Regions from separate parts of the Lentibacillus sp. genome, predicted to be linked through region 1. Evidence: a T-box and tRNA genes for the amino acid it is inferred to sense, from the RefSeq annotation. Region 1 holds a T-box; the other holds one or more tRNA genes.

Evidence for each region. The T-box of region 1 lies ahead of VK097_RS09230 (valine--tRNA ligase). A T-box ahead of a tRNA ligase gene usually reads a tRNA of that ligase, here a tRNA-Val.
Region 2: it has a tRNA-Val gene. The T-box ahead of VK097_RS09230 (valine--tRNA ligase) is inferred to sense a tRNA for this amino acid. The anticodon was not compared.

What each region holds. Positions count from the first base shown of each region.
Region 1 is NZ_DATGTT010000052.1:38,194-53,784, reverse strand. It holds gene hemA (glutamyl-tRNA reductase) at 1-758, shown strand, start outside; gene VK097_RS09270 (cytochrome C assembly family protein) at 777-1,598, shown strand; gene hemC (hydroxymethylbilane synthase) at 1,620-2,549, shown strand; gene VK097_RS09260 (uroporphyrinogen-III synthase) at 2,549-3,322, shown strand; gene hemB (porphobilinogen synthase) at 3,329-4,309, shown strand; gene hemL (glutamate-1-semialdehyde 2,1-aminomutase) at 4,430-5,719, shown strand; gene spoVID (stage VI sporulation protein D) at 5,973-7,025, shown strand; gene VK097_RS09240 (hypothetical protein) at 7,084-8,097, shown strand; gene VK097_RS09235 (YszA family small membrane protein) at 8,094-8,282, opposite strand; T-box leader at 8,403-8,627, shown strand; gene VK097_RS09230 (valine--tRNA ligase) at 8,707-11,328, shown strand; gene VK097_RS09225 (ATP-grasp domain-containing protein) at 11,355-12,212, opposite strand; gene VK097_RS09220 (ATP-grasp domain-containing protein) at 12,223-13,116, opposite strand; gene VK097_RS09215 (bifunctional folylpolyglutamate synthase/dihydrofolate synthase) at 13,209-14,507, shown strand; gene VK097_RS09210 (SPOR domain-containing protein) at 14,948-15,591, shown strand, end outside.
Region 2 is NZ_DATGTT010000031.1:55,559-71,149, reverse strand. It holds gene VK097_RS04865 (class II histone deacetylase) at 1-855, opposite strand, end outside; gene ahpC (alkyl hydroperoxide reductase subunit C) at 1,469-2,035, shown strand; gene ahpF (alkyl hydroperoxide reductase subunit F) at 2,048-3,613, shown strand; gene VK097_RS04850 (hypothetical protein) at 3,966-4,091, shown strand; tRNA gene VK097_RS04845 (tRNA-Val) at 4,171-4,243, opposite strand; gene VK097_RS04840 (DUF421 domain-containing protein) at 4,346-5,029, opposite strand; gene VK097_RS04835 (ABC transporter ATP-binding protein) at 5,299-7,038, shown strand; gene VK097_RS04830 (ABC transporter ATP-binding protein) at 7,019-8,848, shown strand; gene VK097_RS04825 (alpha/beta hydrolase) at 8,950-9,681, shown strand; gene VK097_RS04820 (YjcG family protein) at 9,974-10,492, shown strand; gene VK097_RS04815 (GNAT family N-acetyltransferase) at 10,489-10,914, shown strand; gene VK097_RS04810 (DUF421 domain-containing protein) at 11,031-11,723, shown strand; gene VK097_RS04805 (hypothetical protein) at 11,798-12,061, opposite strand; gene VK097_RS04800 (hypothetical protein) at 12,123-12,314, opposite strand; gene VK097_RS04795 (hypothetical protein) at 12,404-12,619, opposite strand; gene VK097_RS04790 (CotY/CotZ family spore coat protein) at 12,898-13,356, shown strand; gene VK097_RS04785 (CotO family spore coat protein) at 13,435-13,917, opposite strand; gene mgtE (magnesium transporter) at 14,311-15,591, opposite strand, start outside.

The DNA.
Region 1 (15,591 bases):
GAGCATCAAATATTACGGTTGTCAACCGCACACTTGAAAAAGCTCGTCTGCTGGCAGAAACGTTTGAAGCACAGGCTAAGTCTGTTGACGAATTGCATGAATTGTTACAAGACGCGGATATATTGATCAGTTCCACAGGATCGGACTCTGTTATGTTATCCAATGAATCGGTTGAGGCCATCCAGAAAAAACGGAAAGGCAAACCGCTGTTTTTGGTGGATATTGCAGTGCCGAGAGATTTGGATCCGGCCATTGGCGAATTGGACAATGTCTTCCTGTACGATATCGACGACCTCCAAAATATCGTTGATGAAAACCTGGCAGCAAGAAAAACTGCAGCCGAAAAAATTGAAATCATACTTGAAGGTGAGATTGTCGCGTTTAATGAGTGGGTTCAAACGCTTGGCGTTGTTCCGATAATAACGGCACTTCGCAAAAAAGCGTTATCCATACAGTCGGAAACCATGAAAAGTATCGAACGGAAAATGCCGGACTTAACAGCGCGTGAGAAAAAGGTATTAAATAAACATACGAAGAGCATTGTAAATCAGCTGTTAAAACAGCCGGTGACACAGGCTAAGGAGTTGGCGGCAAACGATAATAAAGAAGAAGCACTTCAGCAATTTATTGACATCTTTGGAATTGAGGAAGATGTTCAGGAAGAGCTGCAGCGGCAGGCTGAAAAAAATAATCCAACAATTAGGGAAACAGATGAAAAAGTATCCTTTCCTGTTACACAAAGCTTATCTTTACGGTAAAACGAAAGGATCCCCAATATGGAAGAATCAAAATGGCTTTATGAAATCATACTAATCATTTATGGATTAAGTTTGGTAGGGTACTTTATTGAATTTATACAAAATAACCGGAAGGCTGACAAAATTGCCTTCTGGTTACTTAGTATGGTTTGGCTTCTGCAAACCGTTTTTTTATTACGGCAAATATTTATCGAGAAAAGTTTCCCGGTACTGACTTTATATGATGGTCTATCATTCTACGCCTGGGTGCTGATCTCCTTTTCACTTGTTCTCAGCAAGTTTTTCCGGGTTCAGTTCATGCTGTTTTTTATTAACTTGCTCGGTTTTTTCATTCTTTTATTATCCATTTCAACCAGAGCAGCAGAATACATGCAGGTTCAAGGCATTGAACTGGTTCATGAAATGCTGATTACCCATATAACACTGGCTTTCATATCGTATGGATTTTTTACCATTTCATTTATTTTTTCGCTCATGTATCTGGTCCAATATCGTTTTTTAAAACGTAAAAAAGGATTTCGCTGGGTCTGGCGTATCGGTGATTTGAGCCAGCTTGATCAGCTCTCATTTAAAGCGGTGACTATAGGTGTGCCGCTCCTGACGATAGCGATAATTCTAGGCGTTGCCTGGGCCTATGCGGCAAATGCTGAATTTTACTGGTTTGACCTTAAAACGATCGGATCGATACTGGTTCTTATTGTGTATGTTTTTTACCTGTTGCTGAGACTGGGGAAAGGTTATCAGGGGAGAGCGATTTCCGTTTATAACTCGGCGGCATTTCTTGTTTTATTAATCAACTTTTTTCTGTTCAGTAATTTATCCAATTTTCATTTACAGTAGATCCTATAAGGAGGAATCCAGATGCGTCACATTGTTATCGGATCACGAAAAAGCAATTTGGCATTGACCCAGACAGATTGGGTGATTGATCAGTTGAAACAAGCTGGTATCACCAATTCGTTCGAAGTGAAAAAAATTGTCACACGCGGCGATCAGATTTTGGATGTAACTCTATCAAAAGTCGGCGGCAAAGCTCTTTTCGTCAAAGAAATTGAAAGGGCGATGTATGATAAAGAAATTGACCTTGCCGTCCACAGCATGAAAGATATGCCTTCCGAAATGCCTGAAGGTCTTATTATTACATCAATACCTGTCAGAGAAGATCATCGTGACGCATATATTGCCAAAAACAATATTGCTTTAAAAGATTTGCCGGAGGCTGCCATTGTTGGTACAAGCAGTTTAAGACGAAAGGCACAGCTCCTGGCAGAACGCCCTGATCTTGAAATTAAATGGATCCGCGGCAATATTGAATCCCGCATCCGTAAATTGAATGAAGAAGATTATGATGCAATCATTTTGGCAGTATCCGGCCTGAAACGTGTCGGACTAAGTGAAGAACTTATTACGGAATATCTTGAGCCTGATGTCTGTGTACCTGCAGTCGGACAGGGCGCATTGGCAATCGAATGCCGTGAAGATGATTACGAATTGCGGAGATTGCTGGATCGCATCAGTGACGCAGATACAACTAAAACGGTCACTGCTGAAAGAACCTTTCTAAAATTATTGGAAGGCAGCTGTTCTGTACCAATCGGCGGATATGCTTCCCTGCACGGTAATGAAATATTTCTGACTGCATTTGTCGGAACTACTGACGGTACAACGTTATTAAAGGAAATTGTGCGGGGAACCGATCCTGAAAGCGTCGGGACAGAGGCAGCACAGAAACTGATAGCTCGTGGTGCCAAAGACATTATTGAACAAGTGAAAGAGGAGCTTGACATTTAATGGGTCTGCCGCTGAAGGATAGACGGATTTTAATCACCCGGGAGGAAAAGCAGGCGAAAGAATTCACATATAAGGTTCTGCAGTCCGGCGGCATTTCAGTGGAAGTGCCACTATTAAAGATCTCTTGTAAATGTGATGAAGCAATTAGGCAATTGAGCCAAAACCGGGAGCTGTTCAGGTGGCTGTTTTTCACGAGTGCCAATGGAGTTCATTGCTTTTTTCAGCTTCTGAAAGAATCCGATATAAATCATAACTTTTTAGCTGAAAGCAAATTTGCTGCCGTTGGCCATAAAACCGCTCATGCGCTGGAAGGCTATGGTTGCCATGCAGAATTTATCCCGAGCACATATACTGCAGAAGCAATAACAAATGAATTTTTCGCTGAATACGCTCAGATTGAAGAACCGGTTCTAATCATCAGGGGGAACAGGTCACGGTCTATTCTGCCGCTTTGGCTGAAAGAGCAAGGCATTCGTTTTGAAACAGTGGAAGTATACGAAACCAGCGTCCGTTTTTCAGAAAATGATAAGTTAAATGCGGTATTGAAACAGCAGAATCTTGATGCGATAACATTTACAAGCCCGTCTTCGGTTGATGCATTTATGGAAATGAAGGAAAAGCAGTATGTACACTTTCCACCAATTGTTTGTATTGGAACAACTACTGAAGTTCGTGCTTCTGAATGGGGGTTAACGAATCTTCTTGTACCTGAGGAGTTCACCATCGATGGCATGATGATACTTATGGAAGAATATTTCGAGCAGAAAGGATAGATTGATATGGCAAATGAATGTGAATTCAAGCGGCATCGTCGTCTGCGCACTTCATCTGCAATGCGTTCCCTGGTCCGTGAGAATCACATTAAAGTGGATGATTTTATTTATCCGCTCTTCATCATTGAAGGGGAAAATATAAAGAATGAAGTGCCTTCCATGCCGGGAGTTTTTCAAATCTCGCTGGATTATGTAAAAGAAGAGATGGAAGAATTACAGACACTTGGCATTAAAGCTGTCTTGCTGTTTGGCGTTCCGAATGAGAAAGATGAACAAGGCACAGGTGCGTTTGTTGAAAATGGTATTGTGCAAGAGGCCACACGACTGATAAAACAAGAAATGCCGGAGATGCTCGTCGTTGCTGATACATGCCTGTGCGAGTATACAACCCACGGGCATTGCGGCGTGGTCCATAATCATGATGTCGACAATGACGAATCCCTGAAACTGTTGGCTAAAACCGCCGTATCACAGGCCGAGGCCGGTGCGGACATCATTGCACCGTCCAATATGATGGATGGTTTTGTCACAGTTACTCGACAGGCTCTGGATGAAGCGGGGCACCAAAATATTCCAATTATGTCATATGCTGTAAAATATGCCTCGGCATTCTTCGGTCCGTTCCGTGAGGCGGCAGACAGTGCACCACAATTTGGTGACCGCAAAACTTATCAGATGGATCCGTCAAATAGGCGGGAGGCATTGCGTGAAGCAGAAACCGATATCGAAGAGGGAGCAGATTTTTTGATCGTCAAACCTGCTATGTCATTTTTGGATATCGTCCGTGATGTGCGCAACGAGTTCAATGCACCGGTTGTCGCTTATAACGTAAGCGGCGAATACTCCATGGTTAAAGCGGCTGCGCAGAACGGCTGGGTTAATGAACGAGAGCTTGTACTTGAAAAACTGACCGCGATGAAACGATCAGGTGCTGATTTGATTATTTCCTATTTTGCCAAAGATGTGGCAAAATGGCTTCAAGCCTAAAGTGAAAGTTCAATCAGCGGAAGATTTTTCTTCGTTGATTGTCAGTTGAACTGAATCGGACAATATGGGCAATTATTCCCCTCCATGCGGGATAAAACATTCAATTTGGGGTGATGTATGATGCGAAATTTCGATAAATCACAAGATGCGTATAAAAAGGCGGTGGATTTAATGCCGGGCGGTGTGAACTCACCTGTACGCGCCTTTAAATCCGTCGGCATGTCACCAATCTTTATGGAAGAAGGAAAAGGCTCCAAAATAAAGGATATTGACGGAAATGAATACATTGATTATGTCTTGAGCTGGGGACCGCTGATTTTAGGGCATGCTGACGATCGTGTTGTTTCAGGATTAAATGAGGCTGTCGCTAAGGGAACAAGTTTCGGTACGTCGACCATCCAGGAAAATAAGCTTGCCGAACTTGTTATCGACCGTGTTCCCTCAATCGAAATGCTGCGGATGGTGAACTCGGGGACGGAAGCTACGATGAGTGCTTTACGCATTGCCCGCGGCTACACAGGACGCAGCAAGATCCTGAAATTTGAAGGCAACTATCATGGCCATAGTGATTCCTTGCTTATAAAAGCAGGCTCCGGCGTTGCAACACTTGGGCTACCGGATAGTCCTGGTGTCCCTGAATCGATTGTGAAAAATACAATCACAGTACCATATAACGATGTCGAAAGTGTGCGCTACGCATTTTCTGAATATGGTAATGATATTGCCGCTGTCATTGCTGAACCTGTTTCCGGCAATATGGGTGTTGTGCCGCCGCAGGAAAACTTCCTGCAGGAATTAAGGAAAATAACAGAAGATTATGGGTCACTGTTGGTTTTTGATGAAGTCATGACTGGGTTCCGTGTTGGTTATAATTGCGCACAGGGCTATTTTGGCGTGACACCTGATATCACCTGTTTAGGGAAAGTTATTGGAGGTGGTCTGCCTGTTGGAGCTTATGGAGGCAAACGTGAGATTATCGAAAGCGTAGCTCCGACCGGTTCGATCTACCAGGCCGGTACATTATCCGGTAACCCGCTCGCCATGACAGCCGGTTTTGAAACATTGGATGCGTTGGATGAATCATCATATGAAGAAATCAATCAAAAAGTCGATAAATTAGTGGAGGGGTATAAACAGGCTTCCATTGATTATGGTATTCCGCTGCAAATAAACCGTGCGGGATCAATGGTCGGTTTCTTCTTTACGAATGAACCTGTCATAAACTATGATACAGCGCAAAATGCCAATGTTGATTATTTCGCTCAATACTATCGGGCTATGATAGAGGAAGGTATCTTTTTGCCGCCTTCACAATTTGAAGGAGTATTTTTATCAACCGCCCACACAGATGAAGATATCGACAAAACAATACAGGCTGTACGTACAGCATTCTCAAAAATTGAGAAGTAATGTATAAAAGCTATTCCGGATCAAATCGGAATAGCTTTTTATGTAGGTTGTTTTCAAAATGTTTGTTGCTTTTTTGATTCTGATAAGGATTAAAAAATCACTGAACAGCCCATGTACACGCAGACTCCATCGGACGCATGCGGAAAGCGAAGTGTGAAAACCGGAGACATTTTGCATATCCTCCTATTTTGAGTCATATAGTTGAACTGAGACATATAAGTATATGGAATATATGTTGAAGGGAGGAAGTCGTTTGGGAAATGAACAAGAAGTATTTCGCTTTGATTTGAATGAATCGCTGTATTTTGAAAAAGGACAGGAAGTTGGCGAAATGACGGGAATTTCACTGGACCCGGATATTTCCATCCAGCCATTTAATGACTATGTTTCAATCAGGGGTGTCATCGAGCTCAGCGGCTCTTATCAAAGAGAAGTATCAGCTCATGAAGAAGATGAGAGCGCGTTGGATTTTGATGATTATCATTCGAAACGATATGTTGAGAAAGTTGTTGGTCTGGATGACGACCAGGCAGAATTTACACATCGCTTTCCTGTAGAAATCTCTGTTCCGGCGTATCGTGTAACCGACTTGGATGATATAACAGTCGGTATTGAATCCTTTGACTATGAAATACCAAATCAGAACCAGCTTAAGCTGAACTCCACAATTGAAATCCATGGCATAAGCGATGAGACGGAAAAGACGTCTGAAAGTGAACAGGAAAACGAACTGGCTTTACCGTTACGGAATGACGAGACATTTGAGTTTGATATAAAAAAGGAATCAGAAGAGGATACGGAAGCGGACGAAGCATTTTATCAGGAACACCCTCCAGTACTGTCTCAGGAAAATGAACAAATTGAAGATGAGCAGGCAGACGAGGCTGCTGAAGATGATCATTCCTCTGCCAGGGTCTGGTGGAAGAGTAAAAAATCACAGACACTTGCTGAATTCTTTGGAAATGATGAACAGGAATCGCCACAGTATGAGACCTCCGTGGAAGAAGGGGAATATGCTGATAACCCGGAGGACTCCCCCGAACTTTCCGTTTATCAGGATGAAACTCCTGCAGATTCAGCGGAATCACCAGAGGACGTCCGTTATTTGGCTGATATGTTCAGACATGATGAGGAAGAGCAATATACTAAAATGCGTTTGTGCATCGTGCAGGACAATGATACGGTAGAAACAATTGCAGAACGGTATGAAATATCCGCCCTCCAGCTGTTAAAACAAAACCGGATGACTGAAGAAGGGCTGGAAGGAGGTCAACTGCTATATATTCCATATAAGAAAAATTCATAGTAGTCGCACACCCCTTGCTTGTTTGCGGTAAGGGGTATCTGTGCTTCCGTAAAAGGTGGTGATCGATACGTGTGCAGCAATTGAGCAGATAGTTAATGCATATGGGCTATCGCCATATCAGATAGAACAAGTATCAGGCAGGCTGTACAAAGTAAATGACGGGCAGAATACGTATGCCCTAAAACAAAGTAAATTGACGGAACATACGGTTCAAGGCTGGGAGCAGGTTTATCATCAGGCATACGCCTATGATTTATCAGCCATACTTCCGGTTTATCTAACGGTTCACTCCCAATTATATGTCAAAACAGAGGATTTCTATTATTATTTAACCCCATGGATAATTGACAAGAATCCCAGCTTTGAACGGGCCGTCACAAATATATATGAAGTGCTCGGGAATGTTCATGCGAGAACGAAACAATCAATATCGATTGATACTGAACCAATCATTCAGGAATTCAAACGTTATCAGAAACATTGTGCTGAATGTCAGAATGAATTACTTTCTTATGTTGAGTTATTTGAACGGAACAGGTTTATGTCACCATTTGAACTGCAGGTTTGTACACATTACCATGTGCTGGTGAAAGTTCTGGCTGAGTTGAATCACCATATTGAACGATTGAAAGATGAGCTTGAACATGAGCAAAAATGGAATTACAGTCTTTTACACGGCAATCCGGATCTCTCCCATTTTGTTCATGCCCACAATGCGTTTCTTATTAATTGGGAAAAAGCAGTATATGATAATGCTGTGTTTGATCTGTCAGCAATGTTGCAAAGACAAGCACAGTACTATGGCCGCCAGAGCGAACAATTGGCAGAATTGTTTACTATATATAAGAATAAAAACCCATTGACCGTGATTGAACAATACTTGCTTTCAATTTATTTAATGGATCCATCTGATTACATAGCACGAATCAATCAGTACATGACGAATGCCGGCCAGCAACCAATGGTTAAACATGTTCAGTTACTGCAGCGTGCTTTCCGGCGGCTGGAATTCGGGCTCCGCTGGACAGAACTGACTGAACATGATGGCACTGAAAATGAGTCTCAAGATTAAATCCATTCCAGATAAAATGCAATAAACAGTCCTGTGAATGCCCCGAGCAAAAAGACATCCAGGGTCGTTGGAAAAAGAAGTGTACGGATTAATTGAAAAATCAGTATCGGCAGTGTCACTTTTTCAATGACAATAATACAGTTTCGTGCCCATGGCGGCAGCTTATATCGATAATAACGCGCCATTTTGGGTTCACCTCTTTCTGAGTTTCGTGTAATATAATATGTATATGGCAGGCTGTTTTGTGCCATTCTTATTGTAATAGTTGAATTTGTTATTCAAAAACGGTAAAATAACAGCAATAAATAATTGCGATGATTGGGAAGAGTACAGATTTGTTACCCCAAAAGAGAGGGAATGTCGGTGGGAATTTCCTGGGAAACGATTCTGGAAGGTCTCCCATGAAGCTGCTTCTTTGAATTCAGTAGAAGAATGCCGGTTGTTGGCCGTTATCATGCTATGAGTGCATAGGTGTATTCTGCCTATGAACAAAGGTGGTACCACGGAAGCCAGTCCTTTTCGTCCTTTTTTGGATGGAAAGGATTTTTTGTTTGTATAATAATCAGATTGAAGGAGGAACCCGCAGTGACTGAAGAGAACAAAACAACGATGTCACCAAAATATAATCCCAATGAAATTGAAAAAAACAGATACCGATTTTGGGTGGAAGGGAAATTTTTTGAAGCCACAAGCGATGAAGAAAAAGACCCGTTTACAATTGTGATACCGCCGCCAAATGTGACAGGCAGACTGCATTTGGGCCACGCATGGGACACAACGATGCAGGATACAATTTCACGGATGAAACGGATGCAGGGCTATGATGTGCTGTGGCTGCCAGGCATGGATCATGCGGGCATTGCTACACAGGCAAAAGTCGAAGCAAAATTGAAAGAACAAGGTGAAAGCCGGCACGCCCTTGGCCGTGAAAAGTTTTTGGGCGTTTCCTGGGACTGGAAGGAAGAATATGCTGAATTTATCCGCTCCCAATGGGAAAAATTAGGTCTGGGTCTGGACTATTCGCGGGAACGATTTACCCTTGATGAAGGATTGTCGGATGCCGTCCGGGAAGTATTCGTGAGCCTGTATGAAAAAGATCTGATTTACCGTGGCGAATACATCATCAATTGGGATCCGGACACGAAAACTGCCCTTTCCGATATTGAAGTTGAATATGCGGAAGTGCAGGGTAAATTTTATCATATGCGCTATCCGATTAAAGACAGTGATGAAACGATTGAAATCGCAACAACCCGGCCGGAAACCATGCTTGGAGATACAGCGGTTGCGGTCCATCCGGATGATGAACGCTATCAGCATCTGATTGGTGAAACAGTAATCCTGCCGATAATCGGCCGGGAGCTGGAAATTGTAGCCGATTCATATGTCGATATGGAAATGGGCTCCGGAGCGGTAAAAATAACACCGGCACACGATCCGAATGATTTTGAGATCGGCAACCGTCATGATCTTGAACGTGTTCTCGTCATGAATGAAGACGGTTCAATGAATGAAAATGCCGGACGCTATCAGAGGATGAACCGATTCGAATGCCGCAGACAAATTGTGAACGACCTGCAGGAGCAGGGGGTATTGTTTGAGATTGAAGACCATGTTCACCAGGTCGGTCATTCAGAGCGGAGCGGCGCTGTTGTGGAACCATACCTATCAACACAATGGTTTGTCAATATGCAGCCATTGGCAGACGCTGCAATTGAATTGCAGGAAGGCGAGGGTAAAGTCAATTTTGTGCCGGACCGGTTTGAACGGACATATTTGCAATGGATGGAAAATATTCGTGACTGGTGTATATCAAGACAGCTCTGGTGGGGTCACCGCATCCCGGCCTGGTATCATAGAGAAACAGGTGAATTGTATGTCGGCAAGGAAGCACCGGCCGATATTGAAAACTGGGAACAGGATGAGGATGTACTTGATACATGGTTCTCATCTGCATTATGGCCTTTCTCGACAATGGGCTGGCCTGATGAAGGATCTAAAGATTTCAAGCGATACTTCCCTACAGATGTACTTGTGACCGGATATGACATCATCTTTTTCTGGGTTGCCCGGATGATTTTTCAGTCCAAACAATTTACAGGCAAGCGGCCATTTAAAGATGTTTTGATCCATGGTCTGATCCGTGATGCTGAAGGCAGGAAAATGAGCAAATCACTTGGCAATGGTGTTGACCCGATGGATGTGATCGATCAGTATGGAGCCGATTCATTGCGTTACTTCCTGCTGACGGGATCAACCCCGGGACAGGATTTGCGTTTCCATTGGGAGAAAGTTGAAGCGACATGGAATTTCGCCAATAAAGTCTGGAATGCTTCCCGATTTTCCTTGATGAATATGGAAAACTTCTCTTATGAAGATATTGATTTAAGCAAAGAAAAATCACTTGCAGATAAGTGGATCCTGACCCGGTTAAACGAAACGATTGAACACGTGACCAAAAATACGAACAAATATGAATTTGGTGAAGCAGGGCGCCATTTATACAACTTCATCTGGGATGAACTGTGTGACTGGTACATCGAAATGGCAAAACTGCCGCTTTATGGTGATGATGAGGAACAGAAATTAATGACCCGGTCGGTCCTGGCCCATGTACTGGATCAGACAATGCGGATGCTGCACCCTTATATGCCGTTCATTACTGAAGAGATCTGGCAGCAGCTCCCTCATAAGGGTGATTCCATCACCGTTTCCAAGTGGCCGCAAGCAAGACCGGAATTTCATGATGAGTCAGCGTCGAACGAAATGAAACGGCTGGTCTCCATCATTAAATCGGTCAGAAATATCCGGGCAGAGGTGGATACACCATTGTCCAAGCAAATTAAACTGTATATTAAAACGAAAAATGAAGTGATTGCATCGGAGCTTGAAAACAACCGCAGTTATTTGGAGCGTTTCTGCAATCCGAGCGAATTGATCATTTCAACGGACGTGGAAACACCGGAAAAAGCAATGTCAGCGGTTGTCACGGGAGCAGAATTATTCCTTCCGCTTGAAGGGCTGATTGATTTTGATAAAGAAGTCGAACGGCTGGAAAAAGAATTGACGAAATGGACAAAAGAAGTGGAACGCGTTCAGAAAAAGCTTGCGAATGAAGGTTTTGTCAATAAGGCACCGGAACATGTTGTTGACGAGGAAAGACAGAAAGAGAAAGATTATCTTGAAAAACAGGCTAAAGTTAAGGCTCGGCTTGAAGAATTAAAATCCTGAACAGTAAAAGCGGACATTCATGACAATCATGAACGTCCGCTTTTTATATATGTCACATATTTTTTTAAAATGTTAATGTCACTTATGGCACTTAACGTGCGCGATCCGACTACATCTTCTATCTCATTAAAAACAAACTGTCCATCATGATCAAGCAGAAAGTCAATGCCTGCCAATCCAAACTGGAAAAATTCACAGATTTGTTTGACCAGCACTGTTTCATGCGGTTTTAGAGTGTACCATGAAGCGGAGCCGCCCAGTTTATAATTGGCCCGAAAATCATGTTTGTTCTCGCGCAGGACTGCACCAATCACTTCTGTACCGATGACAAACACGCGCACGTCTTTCCCGGGCTGAATATTTGCCGCTGATTGCACAATCAGATCACCCTTTGGCTGGTTCTTTTTTAGGCCCTGCCACTCCTGAATGCTTTTCACCAGAAGAACTTCCTTGCCGCCTCTGCCATAAGCCCCTTTAATCACAAACGGAAAAGGCAATGGGGCTGATTCGGGCAAGCTTGTATTTTCTGAAATAAATAGTGTATCTGCCATCGGAATTGGTAATTTGCTTAAATAAAAGTGTGTCAGTGCTTTGTCGTTACAAATGGCAGCTGTTTCAGCGGGGTTATACACTGATACACCGAAAGATTCAAGCTGCCGGCTAAGAAGCGGATCAATCGTTCGGATAACAGCAAAATCAGGTAACGGCAACGGTTTGCTATCAAGCTTGACTGTACGTTCACTGCCAAGAACTCCAATCGTTAAATCCTCTCTTAGAATAAAACGCAGTGATACGTTTTGCAGGTGCGCTTCTTCAAGGAACCAATTGATATACGATCTGTTTTGTTCTGCATCATTTTTATTATAAATCAGCCAGCCGTTCATAGCAGTCCCCTTACTGTATTTCATTTTTGATATAGTCTATTATAAAATCGGCAACATTGATGCCGGTGCAATCAAACATATTACGGATATGCGCGTTCGAATTGATTTCGCAAATAACTGGCGAGTTGTCAGACCCAATTAATAAATCCACGCCGGCGAAATCAGCGCCAATTGCTTTGGCAGCGGTGACAGCAATCCTTTTCTCCCCGGAAGACGGGTGGTACGCTTGCATCTTTCCCCCGGCTGTAACATTTGCCCGAAAATCATTTTCTGAATGACGGGACATAGCGGCAACAACTTCATCACCGACGACGTGCAGACGTTTGTCTTTTCCATAGCTTGAGGAAATGAATTCCTGAACCATAAACGGACGGCTTTGAAGCTGCCTTATTTTTTCAGCCAATTCATCTCTCGTGTCAACAAGATGTACCTGTTCGCCAAAGGACCCGAATGCTTCCTTTATAATCATGGGGAAGCCGAGGATATTGATCGCTTCCTGATAGTCATCGATGGGATTCTTTGTCGTTTTGTGAAACGATTTCGGGGCAATGACCGTCTTTGGGACAGGTAAATGGTTTAATGCCAATGACTGATACGAGGCGATTTTGTCATCACTCAAAGCAATTGTCTCCGAACTGTTGAATACACGTATTCCCAATAATTCGAGCTGTTTTGCCAGGTAAGTATCTTTATCGGCAAAAACTACAAAATCAGGCAGCCTGTCTCTGCCTGTGCCCAGCAAATTCACTGATCCGGAAGTCAGCAGTCCAAGCAGTTCATTATTTTTATAAATGTTTGTGTCTATCCGCTGTTTAGCTGCAGCTTGCTGAATCCACTCGGCGAAGTCAAGGAACTTATTGCCCGGCAAGTAGCCGTTGTAAATAATCCAGCCGTTCAGTTTCAATACTTGTCTTCCCTTCTTGATTTAAAATTGTGTTTAATTATTGCTATAATGATGCTGTTTAGATAAAAAATAAACGAAAAGCGGTGTGCACGATGTTCGAACAATTTTGCCAAGTCGAAGCTTTTTTCCATGTCCGGAAACAGCATGGTATGAAACCGGGGCTGGGACGTATACATAAACTTTTGGACCTGTTGAATCATCCAGAGAAAAAAATGAATGCCATTCATGCAGCAGGAACCAACGGCAAAGGTTCAACCATTCACTATCTGAACCATGCCCTTATGGCGAACGGATACACGGTCGGTGTTTTTAATTCACCGAGTCTCGAAGGGTTAACCGGTCATATTTTGCTTGATGATGCCCGGATTCCGGAAAAGATTTTCATTCATTACCTTAATAAAATTTATCCATTTGTACTCCAGCTTGACAAAGAGCAAAATCATCCGACTGAATTCGAAATCATAACTGTGATTGCGTTCTTATATTTTGCCGACCACACGGATATTGTTTTAGTTGAAACCGGTATGGGGGGCAGGGAAGACACAACGAATTGTTTCAACCCCATTTTGTCCATTATAACAAATGTCTCGTGGGATCATATGGATTTTCTCGGGAAAAATATTGAGTCGATTGCGTATCATAAAGCCGGAATTATAAAGGAAAACAAACCAATTATTGCCGGGGAAATGACTGGAAAAGCTACCTCGGTCATTGCTGCAGAGGCAAAGAGGAAAGGTGCCCCACTTTATCTGGCAGGTGAATCGTTTCAATATAAAATCACCGGCGTCAAGGGACATAACCAGACATTTCAATGGCATATGGATTCCGATATCAGCATGGAAGCGGGATTACAGGCAGCAGGTATTCATCAAGTAAGAAATGCTTCTTTGGCAATAATGGCCCTTGTACTTCTTAACGATAAAGGATTCGATTTGCACCGGGACAATTGCTTGAATGGCCTGAAAGCTACCCGGATCCCTGGCAGATTTGAACAAATTTATGACAGACCGGCAATTATACTGGACGGAGCCCATAACCCGGCCGGTGTGCAGGCTTTTACGGAGACGCTTGAAACAAGCTTTGGCCATGCGGAAAAGCATTTGATTTTTGCCGCATTTAAGGATAAAGATTTAAAACGAATGCTTGAAAAACTGGAACCTTATTTTTCTTCTGTTACATTGACGACATTTAATCACCCGCGGGCTGCGGGAATTGAACAGCTCCAGAATTTCAGCAAGAGCCGGCATGCCAAATTCCAAAGTGACTGGCGGCAGACCCTCAGACAAATCAATTTTGAACGGAAAGACGCCTTTTATTTTATAACCGGTTCATTACATTTTATAGCTATGGTAAAGAATTACGTTTCTGACGTTTGGAGCTGCGATAATTGATATGATTCACTGCGGCGAACTTCACTTGCCAATATTTGAATGGTGGAGTTCTTGTTCAAGATTGATGTTGTTGGTACAGAATACATAAACTGCGACATAGTGACAGGGTTGATTTTCGCTTCGGGCAATTGCTTTCCGCGGGCAACGCTTCAGCTTCCTCGGAAGCAAAACCGCTTCCTGCTCAGATTTCAGCTGCCTGCTTTATCGCAGAAATCAACTGTCCTCCGCTTCAATCAACGCCATGTTAGCGCAGGAAAAACACGGAGCTGCGGGAGGAAAGGCCTCGGTGAGATCCCACAGTTAAATTAGTTACAAAATTTACGAAAAGAGCCTTTTGTTGTATTATGTTGAAAGTTTTTTTGAAAGAGTGACAATAATCGTCTTACTTTTTACCGTCCATATGCTAGAGTTGAACAAACTCATATATGGAGGGAAAATGGGTGGGTCAAAATAAAAAGGTAGACGTATGGATGAATGGTAAAAAAACAAAATTGAAAAAGAAAGCCGGAAACACAAACAAACAACATTCTATTAAAGAATCCAACGATGAGCATGCAGCCTCACTGGAGAATTCCAATATACCTGAATATGTCAGACAGGAGAATGAGGATGGTAAAAAGGATCGCAACAAAAAAATCAACTACAAACGAAAATCCAAATTAAAGAGGGCTAAACCATTTTTAATTGCTTCCATATCTGCGGTTATCATTGGGGCATTTCTGGGTTTCTTCATGCTTAATATGTTTGTGGATATCAATCGCAATATAACTCAGCAGGACAGTTCCTCCTCTTCAGCGGCAGCCGATAAAGAAAACAGCATGGCTAATGCTGAATCAGCTGATGCTACTGCAATAGATGCACTCAGTGCCTATGTGGTACAGGCAGGTAAATTCAGTGAACAAGCAAACGCTGAGGAAATGGCAGCAACTGTCCAGGATGCAGGTTTTTCTGCTATGGTCTGGGAAAATGGGGCTTTTTATTTCGTTTTATCCGGAATAAGCACTTCTGAGCAACAAGCGGAACAAACGGCAACCGGCCTCGCTGACAATGGAATAGAAGTTTATGTTAAGGAATGGCAAACAGA
Region 2 (15,591 bases), on a different contig from region 1:
TTGAAAATAACCGTCCGCCGTCAACAGCATCCGTCCAATTGGATCAAACCGGCTTGCGTCCTGTCCGGCTGAAACAAAAATCAATTCCGGTTCATACTGTTCAATGATCGGCACTATTAAATGATCAAACGTATAACGATAACCTTCATCCCCCGTCCCGGCCGGCAGTTCAATGTTGACATTATACCCCTCGCCATGACCTTTTCCAGTGTATGTTATGGCACCACGATCTTTCGGGAAAATATTTTCCTGATGAACGGAGATAAACAATACGTCAGAATCACCTTCAAAAGCGGTCTCTGTTCCGTTGCCATGGTGAACATCCCAATCAAGAATCAGGATACGCTTCAGTCCATATTTCTTGCGCGCATATTTGGCTGCAATGGCCACATTGTTAAACAGACAAAAGCCCATCCCCTCTTCAGGTTCAGCATGGTGACCAGGCGGCCGCACAAGGGCATATGCGTTTTGAACACGTTCCTCCATGACGGCATCGACTGACGTCAGCACACCACCTGCAGACTTCAGGGCAATTTCATAAGAATCCGGCCCGACAATCGCATGAACACCTGCATCACCACCGCCCGCATCACTCAATTCCTTAATCCGGTCAATATATGTCGTACTGTGATTCATGGCAATTTCCTCACGGGTTGCCGATCTTGGTGCAATCTGGTGCAATTCATCCATATACTTGGAACGCTCAAGCAAATTTTTAATACGGCGCTTCGTTTCCGGATTCTCCGCATGGGTATCCGCCTGAATCCACCCGCCGGACCGCTTATTCAAAGCGCCATTCCCCATCTGATGCCAGAAATAACTTTCATCACATATAAAGCCCGTAATTGCTGACACATTATCGCCTCCATCAAGTAATTACCCGCTATCCCTTTATATCAGTGAAACTTCATTCAGCGGGGCGTCCTTGGTTTTCCATCATTTTATAGATGTCAGTCGTCTCCAAGTGCAAGGGTTTTAAGCGAATCCATAAAAATCCTTGCACTTATATTCGACACAAAGCGCCTGAATCCCTTTTTAATCGTGTATTTTATTAGGATGCCTATACCCGAATGAGTCCCCGCTCCAAGCAATCATTTATGCCGCTTTTTTAAAGCAATGCCCCCAAATGCGTATTTTTTTCGATTATAGGAGTGAAACCGACTATATTTTTTGAAAGTGAATCGGTGCTCTTTTAACTATAATCGTATGAAAATGGGTTTTGGGGGCATTTTATATCAAATTAATATGATTTAATGAACCTTTAATAGAACCAAATCAATTATGAACTCTGCATGAATCCCTACCAAATAAATAAGTTAATATTGGAATAATATAGAACTTCTGCGTCAATACTAATTTAACGACAAAGTTAACAAAATATTACATTTTACACGATGTCAATTAATCAATAATATGTAAAGATATATATGATATGACCATTGTTATAAAGAAATGAGGAGGAAATAAAATGTCGTTAATTGGAAAAGAAGTAGCACCATTTAAAGCACAAGCTTTCAGAGAAGGCGATGATTTTATTGAGGTGACTGAAGAAGATTTGAAAGGTCACTGGAGTGTCGTTTGCTTTTATCCGGCAGACTTTTCATTCGTTTGCCCAACAGAACTTGAAGACCTGCAAAATCAATACGCTAAACTGCAGGAGCTTGGAGTAGAAGTTTACTCTGTATCCACAGACAGTCATTTCGTTCATAAAGCATGGCATGATCATTCAGAAGCAATCAGCAAAATTACATATACGATGATTGGGGACCCATCTCACGAAATTTCCCGCAGCTTCGACGTGCTGATTGAAGAAAAAGGGGTAGCGGACCGCGGCACATTCATCATTGACCCTGATGGTGTCATTCAGGCTGCTGAAATTAACGCTGATGGCATCGGCCGTGACGCAAGCACACTTATCGATAAAGTTAAAGCGGCACAATACGTTCGCAAAAACCCTGGTGAAGTTTGCCCCGCTAAATGGCAAGAAGGGGACGAAACGCTTAAGCCAAGCCTCGATCTTGTAGGTAAAATTTAAGGAGTTCGATAAATCATGCTGGATAAGGATATCAAATCACAATTAGAACAATATCTTCAGCTATTGGAAGGTGACATCGTTCTTAAAGTCAGTGCCGGCTCAGATGATGTATCCAAACAAATGCTGGAACTGGTGGATGAGTTGGCATCCATCTCTTCCAAAATTAAAATTGAAAAAACAGAATTAAAACGAACACCAAGCTTCAGTGTGAACCGTGCAGGCGAAGATACCGGTATCACATTTGCCGGTGTTCCTTTGGGTCATGAATTTACGTCATTAGTTATGGCACTTATCCAAGTGAGCGGACGACCACCAAAAGTGGAGCAGAGCGTCATTGACCGGATTAAAGCGATTGAGGACAATTGTCATTTTGAAACGTATGTCAGTCTGAGCTGTCATAACTGCCCTGTTGTTGTTCAGGCATTAAACATCATGAGTGTGCTGAACCCTCGTATTTCACATACCATGATTGAAGGCAGCGCTTTTAAAGATGAAGTGGACAGCAAAAATATCATGGGTGTGCCGACAATCTTCTTAAACGGCGAAGAATGGGGCAGCGGACGTATGGAACTGGGCGAAATCCTTGCCGAATTAGGCAGTGGTCCTGATGCGTCCGAATTTAAAGATAAAGATCCATTTGATGTGCTTGTTGTAGGTGGCGGCCCGGCGGGCAACAGTGCTGCCATTTATGCGGCACGTAAAGGCATTCGTACAGGCGTCTTAACTGACCGTGTTGGTGGTCAGGTTCTGGATACAAATACCATTGAGAACTTCATCAGTGTCAAACAGACAGATGGGCCCAAACTTGCAGCTAATCTTGGAGACCATGTAAATGATTACAATGTTGATGTAATGGATCAGGTGCAAGCAACAAACATTGAAAAGAAAGCTGACTACATTGAAGTTGAACTGGAAAATGGAGCAGTTCTGCAAAGTAAAACAGCCATCCTTTCAACAGGTGCACGCTGGCGCCAAATCGGGGTTCCGGGCGAAAAGGAATTTAAAAATAAAGGGGTTGCCTATTGTCCACACTGTGATGCGCCATTGTTTGAAGGGAAACATGTGGCTGTTATTGGCGGCGGAAACTCTGGTACCGAAGCAGCGATTGATCTTGCCGGAGTTGTTAAGCATGTCACCGTTCTTGAATTTTCGCCGGAATTAAAAGCTGATTCTGTACTTCAATATCGTCTATACAGTCTCCCGAATGTTACAGTTATCACCAGCGCTCAAACAACAGAAATTAACGGAGACGAGACAGTCAACGGTATTACTTACATAGACCGTGAAACAGAGGAAACGCGCCATATTGAATTGGAAGGCGTCTTTGTTCAGATTGGTCTCGTACCAAATACGGAGTGGCTCGACGATTCGATTGAGCGTATAAAAACCGGTGAAATTGTTGTCGATAAAAAAGGTGCAACAAGTGTACCAGGCATTTTTGCTGCAGGCGACTGTACAGACAGTGCCTATAAACAGATCATCATTTCCATGGGGCATGGTGCAACAGCTGCTTTAGGCGCATTTGATTATTTAATACGAAATACATCGCCTGCCAAGAGTGGTGTAGCTACATCCTGATACTAATTTTTAAAAGTCGCTTTACAACCAATTCAGCTGTAAAGCGACTTTTTTTATCAAAAGTTAAGTCCGATTGGTTCCTCAGACAGAGAATTGAACAGTATTCAAAATGGTCCTGAATGATTCATAGAAATTCAAAGATGACCTATGAATCATTGTTCACCTGTGTTGATCATGCATCACATTTGCAGTTTTTAATAATCGTCCACTAGCCACAAGCGGCAAATCACAGCAGTAGTCTTTGATATAATCGTGATTTATGGCACATTCAAAACCACTTTTTAGTATTATCATTTAGGGTGATGGGTTAATATTAACTGTAAAACACATCAAAATGTGGAGGGATTAAATCATGGATAATGAAAAGGCAGACCGATTGCGCGTGATGCTTCAGGAGTCTTTACAACCAATCATTGAACGTTTGGACCGTATGGAAAAAGAAATTCAGGAGCTGAAAGACCAGAAAGAAAAGGAATAATAGCGGGATCCGCATTCTAACGGATGATACAAAAAATCTGTACCCTTTCATATTAAAGGGATACAGATTTTTTAAATGATGATTCCGAGTGGGCTCGAACCACCGACCTCCACCCTGTCAAGGTGGCGCTCTCCCTGCTGAGCTACGGAATCATGTTTCATATGAAATTATCGACAAGTATTACTATAAAACAAATGATCATGTCTTGTCAATCTTTTTTTATTTTTTACCTGTCAATAGGGCAAAAAATTGTTTCACCCTTCACCCATACTTCCCTTTCCTGTATCAATGATCAGCGAATAATCATCATCTCGAACTGCCGCATAGAAAATCTGACGACGATCAGGATAGCCGGCATCAGCAAGCTCTTGACGCAGCCATTGTTCATTCTTATTGATAAGCTGCAAATTTTGCTGCTGGATTTTACCTTCGATGATCACTGCTATCGGAAGCCCATGATAGGATGTTTCAATCTCCAATTGTTTCGGTGTAACAGGAGCGATACTCTGTTGCGGAACAATGCTTATGCCGCCATTAGGCTCGATGATCGCATAATCGATTAACGATATATCCGGGTAGCCCTTTTCCCGCACTTCTGATAATAGTTCAGAAAGTGTAAACTGTGACCTTTTTAAATTTTTCCGTACAAATTTTCCATGTTTAATGACAATCGTTGGTTTGCCGACAAAAATCCTGTTTAATCCGTTAAACAGCATAAGCCTGGAAAATCCGATATGCACAATACCGACAACCACCAGACCGGTTACGGTGTATACAAGATTCTCTGTAACGACCGGACCTGTCGCCAGTGTAATCACAAAAAAGATTCCCGCCAAATCATGTGCTGTCAATTGGGCAAAAGCTGATTTTCCCATCGACCGGATGATAATAATCGTTATGAAATATAAAAGAACTATTTTTCCAATGAACAAAAGCATTTGTTGACCTCACCTTTGCAATGACTTTAGTTATATTATCTGCTTGTTCTGTACAAATATAAGTTCCCGTATTGGCCACCAGAGCATTCGGCTGAAGCTCACCATCTCCCGTCTGAAGTGTTCACAATTTGGAGGCTGCGGCAGCAAAAACAAGCGATTTAAGGTAGGAAGAAATATTTCTGTTTCCGAAATATATTCTTGGCTTATCAACGTTTTGCCTTTATAATAATAATGGGACAATTGCCAAAATGACATCGGAGGTCACCAGCTTGAAGCATGTTTTTTCCTTTCTGAAACCATACAAAATTCCTATCATGGCAGCTTACACGCTGACATTGATTGAACTGATCGTCGAGCTGTTGCTGCCATTATTTCTCGGAAAGGTGATTAATGATGGGGTTGTGAATCAGGATATCAATAATATCATCATGTGGGGCGGCATCATGATCGCAATGGCTTTCATGGCATTTATCGCCGGGATTTTCAATTCATTTTATGCCGCACACACAGGGCTTGGGTTTGCCTATGATATCCGAAAACAGCTTTTTCATAAAATACAAGATTTTTCGTTTGCCAATCTGAATCAGTATCCGACTTCGGGGCTTGTTACCCGGTTTTCCAATGATGTCCGCCAGTTGCAGAACACGATATTCATGGCGCTCCGGATAATGGCGAAAGCACCGCTTATTGCCATTGGCGGGGTGGTGATGTCGTTTATCGTCAGTCCGCGGCTTGCTTTAATTTTTCTAGTGACGGTACCGCTTCTGGTCGGGTTCATTTTATGGACGCTGAAAATCGCGACGCGGTTGTTCGATCGGGTACAGCGCAATGTTGATAACGTCAATCAGGTCATGCAGGAGAATCTTGCTGGAATAAGGCTGATCAAAGCATTTTTACGGCGGAATCACGAAGAAAACCGGTTCAAAGATGCGAACGAAAATCTGGCCAACATGATGCGGAAAACATTTCGCTTTATTGAGGCGTCCATGCCGATTTTATTATTTGTCATGAATATGAGTCTTATTTTTATCATCTGGCACGGCAACACACTCGCCATGACAGGAGATACCAATACCGGCGATGTCGTCGCCATTGTTAATTATGCGATGCGTGTGGCCATGTCAATTTCAATGTTCACATTTATTATTATGGGGTTATCCCGAGCCAAGGCATCAGCTGAACGGCTTGGGGAGGTACTCCGGGTTAAAACGGTTCCTATTGACAACGCTGGTGACGATGACAAAACAGCCGTAAAGCGTGGCAAAATAACATTTGACAATGTATCCTTTGCCTATCCAAACATGCCGGCGTTTGCATTGAAATCCGTTTCCTTTACCGTTCATCAAGGTGAAAAGCTGGCGGTAATGGGCGCAACCGGATCGGGAAAAACATCCCTTTTCCAGCTGATTCCGCATTTATATGATGCCAATGAAGGTAACATTTATATCGATGATCGGCCAATCAATGCTTACAAATTGGAAAACTTGCGCCTTAGTATCGGCTATGTCCCACAAAACCCGCTCCTGTTCACCGGTACTGTTACCGACAATATCGCCTGGGGAAAAGAGAATGCTTCCCAAGACGATGTTATCAAAGCTGCACAAGACGCCCAAATTCATGAGACGATCATGGAACTGCCGGATGAATACAACACCAAAATCGGACAGAAAGGTGTCAATTTATCCGGCGGGCAAAAACAGCGCATCTCCATTGCCAGGGCACTGATCCGGCAGCCGAAGATTCTGATGCTTGATGACAGTACGAGTGCGCTTGATCTTGCTACGGAGTCAAGGCTGCTTGAAGCTATCCGGAATTATAACTGTACAACATTGATTATTACGCAAAAAGTATCAACAGCTATGAGTAGCGATCGGATTTTGCTGCTGAATGATGGCGAAACACTGGCAATCGGTAAACATGATGAGCTGCTTCATGGTTCAGCGCTTTACCGGCGGATTGTCGCTTCGCAGTTTGGAGAGGAGTATACGTATGCGGACAGAACCATTTAAACGGCCTTTTCAGTACAACAAAATACCAATCGATGAACTCCGCCGCCGGCAAGAACAGGATAAAACCGACCGCGCCCGCAATACAGCCGGCACAGTAAAACGTATCTGGTCGTACTTGGCACGGCAAAAAGGCATGCTCTTTCTTGTCATTCTGATGGTACTTCTGAGTTCAGCGATGAGTCTGGCCGGTCCGTTTATGGTCGGGATGGCGATCGATGATTTCATCGTGAGCCAGGAAGCATCAGGGCTTGGTATGCTGCTCATCTGGCTGTTTATCATTTACGTGTTCCATTCGTTATCCGTGTTCCTCCAAAACTATTGGATGGTCGGGATTGCTCAAAACACGGTCTATTTACTGCGGCAAGAGTTATTCCAGCAATTCCACCGGCTGCCGATTGCGTTCTTTGATAAACGTCAGCATGGCGAACTGATGAGCCGGATCACCAACGATATTGATAATATCAACAATACACTGAATCAATCCGTCATCCAGATTTTCGCCAGTATCCTGACGCTTATCGGAACGGTTGTGGTCATGCTGGCACTAAGCCCCTTTTTGACGGTGATCACGATGGCCATCATTCCTGTCATGTTCATGGCGATTCGTTGGATCACAAGAAGAACCGGCCCATTGTACAAACTGCAGCAGCAGCATTTGGGTGAACTGAACGGCTATGTGGAAGAAACGGTTTCCGGCCAGCACGTCATCAAAACATTTTCCCAGGAAAAACGTGTGATACGTGCGTTTCAGGAACGCAATGAAAATCTGCAGCATTCCGGATTCTGGGCCCAGACCTTTACCGGTTTCATTCCCAAAGTCATGAATATGCTGAACTTTTTAAGCTTTGGGCTGATCGGGCTTGCCGGCGGTATTCTGGCTGTTCATGAGATCGTTACCGTTGGTGTGATTGTCATCTTTACCGAGTATGCCCGGCAGTTCACCCGGCCGCTCAATGAACTAACGAACCAGTTCAATAATTTACTCTCAGCAGTCGCCGGTGCCGAGCGTGTCTTTAATATCATTGATGAAGAACAGGAAGAAACGGACGAAAGAACGGCTCAGGAACTCGAAACGACTGAAGGCCTTCTTAAATTTGACCATGTCTCCTTTGCTTATGAGGAAACACCGATCTTAAAAGCGATCAGTTTTACGGCTTACCCCGGACAGATGGTTGCCTTTGTCGGACATACGGGTGCCGGAAAAACAACCATTATTAATCTGATTTCCCGATTTTACAACTATGACAGCGGCGCCATCACCTTGGACGGGGTTGATTTAAAAGACATTAAACGAAGCAATCTGCGAAAATTTATGGCATTTGTCCTACAGGATGCATTTCTTTTTCATGCCACGATACGGGAAAATATCCGTTACGGCAGACTTGATGCGACAGATGAGGCCATTATCAAGGCTGCCAAAGACGCAAATGCACATGACTTTATTGAGCGTCTGCCTTATGGCTATGACACGGTTCTCGACCAATCCGGCAGTGGCATCAGCCAGGGTCAAAAACAGCTGATCACCATTGCCCGGGCAATATTGGCAGATCCATCGATTCTTATTCTGGATGAAGCAACAAGTAATATTGATACCGTGACCGAATTAAAGATCCAGGATGCGCTCAAACGACTGATGCATGATAGAACCAGCTTTGTTATCGCCCACCGGCTCAACACGATTCAGGAAGCGGACAAAATTATCATGCTGGAAAACGGTGAAATTATTGAGGAAGGATCGCACCAGGCATTAATTGCTCGGCAGGGTCATTATTACAATTTGTATAAAGGCCAGCTGAAGAACAACGCATAGAATATCCTGTAAAGCGTGGTGGACTGGTAATGTGGGTATAAACGTCATGATGAATTGAGCTTAGCACCATTTACGTGCAGGATAAAAAGGGGGTGTGCATTATCGGACGAAAGGGAAAAATGATTGAAAAACAAATTGACAGCCACTATTTGAACGAAACAATGACACTGAAAATTTATCAGCCAGAAACGTTTTCGCCGCTCTATAAATATCAAATAGGCATTATGCAGGATGGCGATGATTACTATCAGCTTGGTCGTACCGCGACATGGTCCGATCGCCTGCATGATAACGGGGATATGGCCAACACGATTCTGGTCGGAATCCATTACCGGGATAAATATGACCGGAAAAATAAATACCATCCGGATGGCAGCCAGCACCATTCATACAGAAAATTTCTCGTACATGAAGCTGTACCGTTTTTGGATGACTTATTCCCCACTTACCACATGGGGCAAACACGCGCTTTGATTGGTGATTCATTGGCCGGAACACTGGCATTGATGACCGCTTTAACGTACCCGAATACATTTGGCAAAGTGATCATGCAGTCCCCCTATGTCGATCAAACGGTGAAACAGGCTGCTCAGATGGCTAAAGATATTCACTCGATTACGATTTACCATACAATCGGTACTGCCGAGACGGCCGTTGATACGACAGATGGAGACAAGTCAGACTTTTTGACGCCCAACCGTGAATTGCACAGATTGCTGCAAGAAAAAAACACGGATTACACCTATCATGAGCTCCAGGATGGCCGGCACACCTGGAAGTATTGGCAAAATGATTTAAAACGGGCATTCACTAGGATATTCAGCCCAATTTAAAATATTTTAAAATTTAACTTTCCTATTCATTTCATTTTTTGTTATAATAGAAGGTATACTTAAAAGTCCGTGTTCAAAAAGGAAGGTAAAAAGGGCTCGCTGACAATGCAACGTCCTGTGTGTTGAAAGTACGAGGTTGCGCAGTTTGAACAGCCTGACTTTCAAAGGATAATTACTGTGTCCACCACAAGACGTCTCGGTATTGAGTTGAAGGTCTACTGTCACCATTGTTGATTTTTACCGTCCTTTTTGAACAACCAAAGCAATAGCAATAAAATAAGGAGGTTATCAAATGAAATATGGAATTGTCATTTTTCCATCAAAACCGGTTCAAGATGAAATAAATTCATACCGTAAACGCTATGACCCGCATTATGCATTAATTCCGCCACATCTGACGCTGAAAGAAGCTTTTGAGGCGGACGATGCTAAAATCGCCGAGCTGATAACAGAGTTGAAGCATATCGCAAATGACATGGAACCATTTAGTCTGAACATCAATAAGGTGAGCACATTCGCACCAGTCACCAACACCATTTATTTAAAAGTGAACCCACGTCAGGAATTATTTGACATGGCTGAAAAAATGCAAACTGGTAAATTTCCTGAAAATCAAACTTATTCCTATGTACCGCATATTACCCTAGCGCAAAAACTGTCAGAGGATGAGCATTCCGACGTCTACGGCAGCCTTCGTATGAAAGATATACAGTTTGAGGACACCATTGACCGTTTTCACCTGGTGTATCAGCTGGATAATGACATATGGACTGTTTATGAATCATTTGTTTTTGGCAAGGAATTTGTATGATTATCAAAACGGTTGAAACACCTGAAGAAAAAGAACAAGCCTATGACGTGCGGACGACAGTGTTTGTGCATGAACAAAATGTACCGCCTGAGGTTGAGATAGACGAGTTCGATGAAGCAGCCACCCACTTGATCGGATATGAAAAAGACGTGCCAATCGCAGCCTCACGCATCCGTTTCACTGAAGACTATGGTAAACTTGAACGGATCTGTGTCCTGAAAGACCACCGCGGGAGATCCCACGGTTCCGAATTGATTCAGGTAATGGAAGATGTCATAAGAAAAGAAGGTTTTCAAAAAGCTAAACTAAATGCCCAGACGCATGCCACCCGCTTTTATCAAAGATTGGGTTATGAAGTTATATCAGACGAATTTATGGATGCGGGAATCCCGCACGTCACCATGACAAAAGCATTATCATAAGAGGGTATCCTGTTTTGTGCCGGGGTGCCCTCTTTTCGTCCATTCACCCCCCTTTTTGCATGTTATTTCGAATGGGTGGTTATGCTAAAAGAAGTATCATTAGGGGGGAATAGCCATTGAATGAGTATTTGCTGATGCTTGCCGATGCAATCTTTGGATTTTTTGCCTTGTTCGTTTTAGTCAAAGTACTTGGGAAAACACAAATTTCTTCGTTAACCCCATTTGATTTTATTTCTGCTGTCATTTTAGGTGAACTTGTCGGTAATGCCTTGTTTGAAAAAAAATCCGGCATACCGGAAATTGCCTTTTTGGTCTTTGTATGGGGCTTATTATTATACATTACAGAAATTCTCACCCAAAAATTCAAAGGGTCCCGTGCTTTGCTGGAAGGTCAGCCTGCTATCGTTATTCATAAAGGGCATCTCATGTATGATGTCATTAAAAAGAATGCGCTGGATATCAACCAGCTTCAGCACCTGCTCCGATCCAAGAATGTGTTCTCCCTTGAAGAAGTGGCGTACGCTGTTCTTGAAACCGATGGCACCATTTCAATCTTAAAAAAACCGGAATACCAAACACCAACCAATTCAGACCTCAATGTTTCACCAACACCTGTTAAGATAGGAACAACGCTCATTAATGACGGTGAAATAGTGTGGGACAATCTAAAAGAGGCGAAACTGACAAAACAATGGCTGGCGGATGAACTCCACAAACAAAATATCTCAGCTGTTGAAGATGTTTTCTACGCTGAATGGCAGGAAAATCAGCAAAAATTGTTTGTTATGCTCTACCATAATAAAGATTAGAAATTGCAGACAAATTTGAAAGGGAACTGTCACACGAATTCAACAGTTCCCCTTCTTTTACATCGTTCTTTACTCTAAACGCTTCTCCGGAAATGACGGCCTTTCCCAGTCAATTCGGCATATAGTTTGTCAGGCGTTGGCGTCTTGGGTGTGCTCAGCTTTAAACCGGGATGGTTACCCGGCAGTATTGCCGACTGATTTGAATAGATATCATGATACTCTGTTCTCAGCATCGTTTTATATGGCCGCTCAATGTAAAATGGATCCGCTTTTTCCTTAATGGTCCGTCTTTGATAATCATAATATTGATGATGATTGACCGGTAAAATGTAACCCATCCTAACGCCTCCCTTACACACCATTTGTATTCTACTAATCTATAACCTATTATACTAAAAATTATTCCATTATTTTTGCAAATTCATCCATTATTTTTTCAAATGTTGCAATGCCGTGCTTAAATTCCTTGTCCCAGGCTTGAATTGATGCATTGATTGCGTGCATTTTTTTCTCCGGGTATTGAAACCACTTCTCATTTTTGTCCAAGTGCTTTTCAATGACTTGCAGTGTCCGGATTAATCGATCATCCACATCTCAGCCTCCTCCTAAAAACATCACTTTTTAAAAACACGCCAGCTAAAGAAAAAGACAGCCATACAGCTGCCCTCACCCGTTACGATTTAAATCCAGGAAGCTGGTCCTCGACCCCGATTGTCTTCGGGGCTTTCCTCATGTTGGCTATCATGTTTATCGATTGATTCTTCATGCGCTTCCGCATCTCTCCTCATCCAAGGGCCAAAAAATGGATCTCTTCGGGGACGTCTTGGCTCTATGTGAACATTATCAGCTTTAATCACCAAATCTTTTACATGAATGACTTTTTTATGCTCTGACATCACATGAACACTCCTTAATGAATTTGAATTATGGTCGTTATTAGTCTATGTTCTTTATGTCATAAGGTATAGACAGATGTCCCAAAAACAACGAAAGATTCTTTTCAATGTAGTGTAAATCCGGTGCTGGCAACGAATCAGCTGTTTTAACGGAAAGCTTTTGATATCCGACTTCAGAAATATCTGCGTTATGCAGACGAGTGCCCACACCATATACCCAGTGACACATATCTTATTAGGGACACCAAGTCAATAACACACGAAAGGGGTAATAATTCATGGGTTGTGGAAAGGATCATCACACCGGAAACTGTGTCTGCGATATTTTACGGGAAATCGTAGAGGCACAAAACGATGTTATCGAAAATTGCTGTTCGACCAGCTGCGAGCAGTCAATAAGTGATTTGCTGGGTGAAACAGATGCAGGAAATGGTCTTGACACTGTACCAGTCATCCTCTACTGCAAAGATAGTTGCAAACCATTCCAAGGATTCGGTGCAAACCCGGATGATATAGGTGAAATGACATCTAGCTTTTACTTCCGGGTTAAGAAAGTAGATGATGATTGCTGTGCCGTTGTCGAACTGTTGAGAGACCCTCATGATGATGACAACTGCCCGAAAAATCCTATTGATCAATACACCAAGCATTTGTGTGCTACCGGTATCTGCATAACAGTCGACTTAAACTGCTTCTGCCATGTCACATGCTTGCCGGCGGTAAATGCGTTCAACTAAATGAAAATGCATTGTTAAAAAGGTGCTCCGTTTCTTTCGGAGCACCTTTTTTTGGTTGTGGATTACCATCGTTCAGCACTAAAATCCAAGCAGCCGTATTTCGTTAATCGTATCAAACGGTATTGCCGTTGGTGTTGTCCGTTTGCCAACACGCATATACACATTGTTATCCTGATAATCGACAATTGTACCTCGGTAGTTCCGTCCCTCTGTCTTCACCTCACACCGCATGACAGGAGCATGCTTAGGTGCGTTCAGGAAGTAATCGATGCGCTCCTCTAATGTCATGTCTTTAAATCTTTTCCGTTCCTGACGGCCATCCTCCTGACTGGAACCCACTTCTGGGGATTCCATATCCTCCCCGTTTTCATCGGTGTCATCTTGTCTCTTAAAGTAATTCCGGCTCACCGGGCGTGTTCTGCTTTTATGATTGGCTTGTATTTTATCCGCACGTTTTTTTTTCGGTGTCATGTAATGGCTTTGCATCGATGCCCTTGGGGTCTTCATGCCAGGCTGTTGAATGTAAAGCAACGGACTATTAGCACTTTTATGGTCTCCCATTTAGCATACACTCCTTTATAAAGTGAAACTTCATTCAGTGGGGCGCCTTTTCCCCACTGAATGTTAGTTGAACAGAATCGGGCATTTAGGGTCAGTTAGCCGCCGTTTTCTGGCGGATTACTGACCGTTAAATGCGGGGAAAAGTGAAACTTCATTCAGTGGGGGGCGCTTTTTCCCTGCTGAATGGCAGTTAAAAGAATTATACCTTTACAGTCAGTTTTTTCAGCTGAAGCTTACTGCCTGTTAAAGCGGGATAATCCATTCGTCAACCTATTATATGAACCAGTTATAAAATGTGTGTATGCCTAATTAAATGCCAGAGGTCAGCTACCAGAAGTTAAAGTGGCAGAAACGCCGAGTCAGGTAATTTCCGGATTGAACATGAGTCAGAATCTATACCAGGTATTGCATAAAAGCTGTTGCCAGCCCGAAGTAAATCAGGATTGAAATAATATCATTGATGGTCGTAATAAATGGCCCTGAAGCAACAGCTGGATCAATTTTCAGTCTATCCATCAAAATCGGGACAAAAGCACCCGCCAAGGTCGCAATCACCAATGTTGCCATAATCGACAACCCAACCAGCAGTCCAAGGAAAAAGTCATCTTGCCAGAAATACACAATCGTTGTTAACAAGGTACCACAAACTAATCCGTTAATTAATCCGGTGGCAGCTTCCCGGACCATGAGCTTCATTTTCCCCTGTTTCCCATAGTCTCCTGTCGACAAACCGCGAACGGCAACTGCCAAGGCTTGTGTTCCCGTGTTACCAGCCATCCCGGCAAGCAACGGAATAAAAATGGCAAGAACAGCGACCTGTTCAAGAGCCTCTTCAAATTGTCCGATCAAACTCGCGGTAAGTATGCCCAAAAATAAAAGGATAATGAGCCAGGGCAGTCGTTTTTTTGTCGAGATGAGTGCACTGTCTTGCGGCCGTTCCATATCTGACACACCGGCCAGCTTGGAGTAATCGTCACTGGCTTCTTCATCCATAACATCCAGTATATCATCAACTGTTATAATACCGAGCAAATGACGTTGAAAATCGACGACTGGAAGTGCAAGAAAGTCGTAGTCCCGGATCATCTGGGCAACGTCTTCCTGATCTCTTGCCACTGATACGAACAATACGTTTTCATTCATCAGATCGGCAACTTGTATATCCGGTTCAGCCACAATCAAATCTCTTAGTGAAACCACACCAACAAGACGTTTGTCCTCATCGATCACATATAAATAATAAATCGTCTCAGCCTCAGGTGCCTCGGCCTTCAGATATTGCATCGTATCGTTTACTGTCTTTGACTGATAAATCGCCACAAATTCGGTAGTCATGATGCTTCCAGCTGTTTTTTCTTCGTAATGAAGCAGTTCCTTTATGTCTGCAGCGTTTTTATCGTCCATAATAGTCAGCAAACTGACGACGACATCTTTTCCCAGTTCGTTTAATATATCAACCGCATCATCTGTTGCCATCTCCGCGAGCACCATGGCTGCAAACCGCGGATCCATTTCGGTAAACAACGGCTTGATATCATCAAGTTCAACATGTTCCATGATATTTGCCGTTTCTTCTGGAGACAGGTACGTATAAATGTGTAATCGTATTTCTCGCACCTGCTCTATGAAAAACACTGCTTGGTCATATGGATGCATATCTAAAAATTTTTCACG